2 linked regions of the Spirulina major PCC 6313 genome follow. The protein of the gene in region 2 binds, or shares a complex with, the protein of the main gene of each other region. Links are inferred from orthologs where the notes say so. Each region holds a gene or a part of one and is shown on either strand. Other genes may lie near its edges.

Region 1 (3,030 bases), 340 kb from region 2 along the record:
CGCTTTAATCGGGAGCCATGGCTGGGTTGAAATTGCGATTAATGGCGGCAATGCCCAAGCCCAGTTAGAGGGGCAAATTGGCGCAGCTTGCACTCTGATCTGGCTAGATTTACCGTAGCCGCCGCCAAATCCAGCCCCAGACGGGAGGCGATCGCTACAGATGCGCCGCTAAAAATTCAAGGGTTTTCTCCCAAGCATCCAGCGCCGCCGCTGCCACGTAGCGCGTCCCCGACGGATTCGCAAAGGCATGACCCGCACCCTCATAGAGATGCACCTCAACGGACTTATCCAAATCCTTGAGGACGCGCTCAAATTCTGCCACGGTTTCCGGGGTCGGGTTGGTATCTTCCCCGCCAAAGAAGCCAATGATCGGCATTTCCAGGGTTGCCAGTTGCTCCGGATCAGTGGTGATGCCACCGCCGTAGTAAATCACCGCTGCATCAAGATCATCGGGGAACAGCAACGCCGTATTCAGCGACCAAGTACCACCAAAACACCAGCCCAAGCTAGCAATTTTCGGGGCTTGCTGAGTCTCATCTAAATAGGCGTAGGCTTGGCGAATGTTGGCGCGGGCGGCCTCTAGATTGTTTTGCACTGTGCCGACTAGGGCGCGGGCTTGGTTGGGGGCTTCGGCCACTGCGCCGTTATAGAGATCGATCGCGAGGGCGGTGTAGCCTTCCCCGGCAAGGCGGCGCGTCATCGTTTCAATATTTTCATTCAGCCCCCACCATTCGTGAATGACGATGATCGCGGGGCTGGGTTCAACACTGTCGGCGGGGCGGGCGAGATAGCCTTGCATCGGCAGATCTTCATCCGTCATGCCGTAGGTGACAGTTCCGGCGAGGACAGCTTGACTGGGGGCAAATTCAGTAATGGCCGATGCGATGGGCTGATCGCTGCGGTGCAGGGTATGGAGGCGATCGCTTTGGGCCATGGATTCCGGTGCTTGCACCATCGCCCAAAACAGAATGGTACAGCAGGCCGCGATCGCAGCAAGAAAAGCATTGCGCATAGTGATCGATGGGGATGAAAAACGCCCATAGTGTAACGAATTTGAAACACAATTGTGGCTATACTGGTGCAAAAGTATTAATCAACAGCCATGACAACGTGGAATTACGAAACAGCGATCGCTGAACTCGAAACCCTGATCACTCAACTGGAAACCGGCAATCTCCCCCTCGAACAAGTTTTTCAACAATTTGAAACCGCCACCCAACACCTGCAACAATGTGAGGCATTCTTGCAACAGGGTCAAACCCAAATGACCCTCCAGATCGAAACCCTCACCCCGCCCGATTCCCCCTAGCCGCCATGCCCAAATTTCACCCCAAAGCCCCCTATCTCGTCCTGATTTTTGGCTTAGGGTGCATTGTCGTGAGCCATCTCCTCGTCCCGATCAATCCGGAATACAGTCTTCCCGGTATCCCTGAATTCTTCAGCGTCGCCGTCCTCAGCGGTCTGCTCTACTACGCCCTTTACGGTGCAAAATCCCTCCGCCGCTCCCATTGGGTGATCCGCCCCCGCGAAAAATTTCTGCTGGGCTATATTTGGGCGATCGTGCTGCTAATCACCGGGCCGCGGGCATTGTGGTCGCTCTTCTTCACTCCCGGCCAAGTCTGGAATCCTTGCCTCGCCGTCCCCGGTCTCGCCTTCAAACTGGAATGTTTCCTCCAAGCTAGCTACAGCAACACCTACGGCCTGCGGACTTACTTCACCCTCGTCATGGCGACTCTGTTGGGAACCTTGGCATTTTTCTTCGCGAGGATGGTGCGGAAAGGGGGGAGGTTATTATTAGGCGCGATCGCATTTGGGCCGGTTTTGGTGGCGATCGTCTCATTTACCTGCATCGCCTTGGGCATTGAACAAGCCTTGCCCAAAGTCTTGATGTATAACAGCTTTGAGGGTTTTGCCTTTGGTCGCTTCGTGCAAGTGTTTGGGAATCCGAGTTGGGTTTGGCCCTATTGTGCGCCGGGACTCGCGATCGCTCTGTGGTATGTTTTCGCCGCTCAACAGTATGGCAAACGGTTAATTGCCATGAATGGGGGGATTCTCTTGATCAGCGGCATCGTTTGGTCACAACAAAGCGGCGGGTTAGTGCTCTGCGGGTTATATTTTCTCGCCTGTAATGGCTATGCGTTGTATCTGAACTCGCGGCGCATTTTTTGGGGTCTGAGTGGCCTATTGGTTGCAGCTCTTGTTTGGATACTGAGAAACGATGCATTAATTCAGTCCATTCTTGCCCAGAATAATCCTTTTATTGAGCAACAACGCCTCAAGATTTGGGGATCAGCGTTAAAAATGTTTCGCGATTCTCCTGTTATTGGTCATGGTTACGCCAGTTGGTTTCAAACTTTGAAGAGCTATGATACTGGCGTGGGACTGTTTGATACGGCCCATAACTTCTACGTGCAGATTTTGGCGGAATTGGGATTGTTTCATACGCTGTTAATTTGGATTGCGTTGGTGTTGATTGCGATCGCAGCCCTCCCCGCCCGTAATGATCAGCGTCAACCCCTTTTATTGATCAGCTTAGGCGTTGTCGCCTTTATCGTACCCACAGCAGTACAGGAAATCGACTATTTACGACCTATTTTCTACATGCACACCCTATTTTGGGGAACGCTCATCGGCACTCGCTTCAATGATGAGTCCGCATCAAAACAGGAAACAGGTTCAAATCAAAAAGGGGGCTTAATCACATCCTGGCGATACCAACTCAACACACGACTGCAAACTATCGAGTTATTCAGACGTGATTTGTTCAATATGCCGATCACCGTAATCCTCTCAAGAATTACGCGATCGCTCCTCACCCTGTTGCACAAAATCGGGATTCATCCCCGCTATAAACATGGCCTCATTTCGTTGACGAGTGTTGCGAGTTTAGGACTAATATTTTGCCTGTTGAATTTTAATTTGGGTGCGTCGGTGTTTGAAGCGGATGTGACCCAAGCGGGGTTTATTGCGCGGTGGTTTGGCCCCCAAGTTCGTTTGGCATCCTTTGGCAGTTTGGCGAATAAATCCTAT
Region 2 (3,213 bases):
CAGCCACTTATCGCGTCAGCCACTTATCGCGTCAGCCACTTATCGTGCCTCAACATTGCTGGAATTTGAGCAGGATTAAACCAGCGGAGGCCGAAGATATTCATCAAATATATCCCACGCCTGCGAAGCCGCCATAGAGGCATGATGCAGTTAAGATTAAAGGACAATTTGGGTGGTGATGAAGTGGATGACTTCATCGAGGCCCTGTTGGGTTTTGAGGTTGGTGAAGATGAAGGGGCGATCGCTTCGCATTTTTTTCGCATCTCGATCCATGACGGCTAAATCTGCGCCGACATAGGGGGCGAGGTCGATTTTATTGATCACTAAGAGATCGGATTTGGTGATGCCGGGGCCGCCCTTGCGGGGGATTTTATCCCCTGCGGCCACGTCGATCACATAGATGGTTAAATCCACCAATTCCGGGCTAAAGGTGGCCGCCAAATTGTCGCCGCCGCTTTCGAGAAACACCAGTTGCAGCGGTGAAAACGTGGCTTCGAGTTCCGCCACAGCGGCGAGGTTCATTGAGGCATCTTCGCGGATGGCGGTGTGGGGACAACCCCCCGTTTCCACGCCCCGAATCCGATCGCTACTCAGGGCTTGCGATCGCACCAAAAACTGCGCGTCTTCTTGGGTGTAAATATCATTGGTGACTACCGCAATTTCGTAGCGATCGCGCAATGCCTTACAGAGCGCGTCCAATAATGCCGTTTTTCCCGACCCCACGGGCCCCGCGATCCCAACTCGATAGGCTGTCATAGATAATTCCTGGCGCTGAAGAGAGATAATCCATCGTTTATTTTAGACGGCGATCTCAGGCTTGCACCGATCCGACCCACCGAATCACAAACGAGCGAACCCGGTGGATCGGATTCGCTCGTTTAAGATGCTGGGGTGCCAGGGATCGAACCTGGGAATGGCGGTACCAAAAACCGCTGCCTTACCGCTTGGCGACACCCCATTGTGCTGGGCGTTTCAGTGCGCTAGCCTTTGTCAGTATAGCAGCTTGATCCGGAAAATTGTCAAGAATTTTGATCACAAGTTGGTCATGGTTCCGGATCGAGGGCGGTGATCGTGACCTGAACCGTGCCCTGAGCGAGTTTCAGGGTGAGGGTGTCGCCGGGGGTGAGGGTATCGCTCCGCCGCACGATCGCACCATTGGGCCGTTGGGCGATCGCGTAGCCCCGTTGCAACACCGCACGGGGATCAAGGGCGGCAAGTTTTTCGCGAAAAATTTGGGTTTGGAGGCGGGCCTGTTGGAGGCTTGGGGCCTGTTGGGGGAGGCGGTGGAGGCGATCGCGGAGGGTTTGGAGGTGGTCGGATTCATGAGCCAGACGGGTTTGTAGGGCCCGCAGGAGGCGATCGCGCCGCTGGTGATGGTCTTGGAGCCGTTGCAGCGCCGAGGGAACCACCCGTTCCGCTGCGGCCGTGGGTGTATGTACCGTCACATCCGCCACCAGATCCGCCAAGGTTTGATCCCGTTCATGGCCAATCCCTGTCACCACCGGCCGCCGACAGTCTGCGATCGCTCGGATCACCCGTTCATCATTAAAACAGGCCAGATCCTCCGTTGCGCCGCCCCCCCGCGCCAGGATGATCACCTCGGCGCGATCGTCGGCTTCCACCCGGTCTAGGGCGGCGGCGATGCTGGCGGGAGCCTGTTCCCCTTGGACGGTGGCCGGCGCGAAAAGAATGTGAATACTCGGATCGCGGGCTTGGATTGTGCGCTGGATATCGCCCCAGGCCGCAGCGGTGGGGGCCGTGACGATCGCGATCGTGCGGGGATGGGCCGGGAGGGGTTGTTTCAAGAGGGGATCAAACAGACCTTCGGCGGCGAGGCGCGATCGCACCTGTTGCAACCGCAACGCCTGGGCCCCATCCCCCAAGGGCAAAATCTGGACAATTTGCAGCCGATATTCCCCTCGTTTCGCGTAGAGACTCACCGACCCCAGCACCGCCACCTGCTCACCAACGCGAGGATGATGCTTCAACTGAGACCGCATCCGACCCCACACCACCCCCTGCACCGTGGCTTCTTCCGCCGGATCAGCTAGGGTCAAAAATAACCCCACCCGATGATCGTTCGCCGTAGTCACTTCCCCCGTCACCCAGACATGCTGCAAGACGGGGTCATCTTCGAGGCTGCTTTTGATGTAGTCCGTCAGACCGGCCACTGAGACCGAGCGTGAAATCAGTTCCATAGCTTGCAAAGGTTAAGAATTGAGCCAATCGCGGCGGAGGCGATCGATGATCGTCTGGCGGTCTACTTGGGTCAAGATTGTGCGAATCACGGTATTGGGGCCGCGATCGCCCCAGGTACAGCCCTGCTCTAGGTATTGCTGCGCCACCTTGCCCACCACGTAGGAACCGTAGCCCGCCAACCCCCCTTGCAGAAGTGCCGTCGTTGTCCAAGTCCCCCACAGGGAGGCATCCACGAGGCTGGCACTTTTGCCGATGCCCAGCACCGCATTGCTGCCAAACTCTGCTAGTAGTAATGTACCAGAACTAAAGAGGATTTTGCGCCAGAGTTTTTCGGCGGCAAAACTGGTCATCGGCAACCCGTACAGTTTCGCCAAACTCCGAATCAAGGCCAAATCCGTCACCGCACCCCCCACCACATCTAAAAGCGCGATCGGGTTTAAGCCCACCACCACCGCCTTCCACTTCGCATAGTTCCAAATCAAGGCTTCGGCTTCAGCGGCCCGATGTTCAATGGTTTTACTGACGAGGGATTGGGTAGCTTGGCGGGCCTGGACGAGGGCATTGAGGGCGAGGAGCGATCGCCCCTCTTGCTGGAGCAGGTCGAGAATTTTCGCCCGTAATGGTTCAATCTGGGGCGGCGGCGTTTCCCAGGTCTCCGTCACTCGCCCATCGGGCCATTCCGTCCGCACCGGAAATGGAGCAGGATCAGCCGCCACCATCACCACTTCATCCAGGGAAATCAACGCTGTCAACTCCCGATCCAGTCCTCCATTCTCCGCCCACTGCTGCAACTGTTGATAAATCACAGCGCGATCCACGTCAGGATAGAGGTCAATTTTGTTAAACACCAGAATCAGCGGTTTATGGGCCCGTCGCAACTCCCGCAATGCCTCATATTCCGTGCGCGTCATATCCCCCGCCACCACAAACAAAATCAAATCCGCCTGTTGGGCCACCTCTTGGGCCATGGTCGCCCGCCCTTGGCCTTCGATTTCATCTAATCCCGGTGTGTCA

Evidence for each region.
Region 1: the proteins of xseA (region 2) and xseB are in contact, whole or in part, in a cryo-EM structure (PDB 8TXR), measured with the Escherichia coli proteins. The link is inferred for Spirulina major PCC 6313 from one-to-one orthologs.

Annotation. Positions count from the first base shown.
Region 1 is NZ_KV878783.1:2,113,006-2,116,035, forward strand. What follows is about bases 1-2,705. They hold xseB (exodeoxyribonuclease VII small subunit), read left to right. Parts: upstream 1-1,102; coding sequence 1,103-1,309; downstream 1,310-2,705. Other genes in these bases: SPI6313_RS09170 (SAM hydrolase/SAM-dependent halogenase family protein), read left to right, coding at 1-118; SPI6313_RS09175 (dienelactone hydrolase family protein), read right to left, coding at 155-1,012; SPI6313_RS09185 (O-antigen ligase family protein), read left to right, coding at 1,315-2,705. Also shown: more of SPI6313_RS09185, read left to right, coding at 2,706-3,030. UniProt on the Escherichia coli protein: Bidirectionally degrades single-stranded DNA into large acid-insoluble oligonucleotides, which are then degraded further into small acid-soluble oligonucleotides.
Region 2 is NZ_KV878783.1:2,457,156-2,460,368, reverse strand. What follows is about bases 122-3,009. They hold xseA (exodeoxyribonuclease VII large subunit), read right to left. Parts: upstream 2,199-3,009; coding sequence 1,044-2,198; downstream 122-1,043. Other genes in these bases: SPI6313_RS10745 (GTP-binding protein), read right to left, coding at 2,211-3,009; ureG (urease accessory protein UreG), read right to left, coding at 157-756. Also shown: more of SPI6313_RS10745, read right to left, coding at 3,010-3,213. UniProt on the Escherichia coli protein: Bidirectionally degrades single-stranded DNA into large acid-insoluble oligonucleotides, which are then degraded further into small acid-soluble oligonucleotides.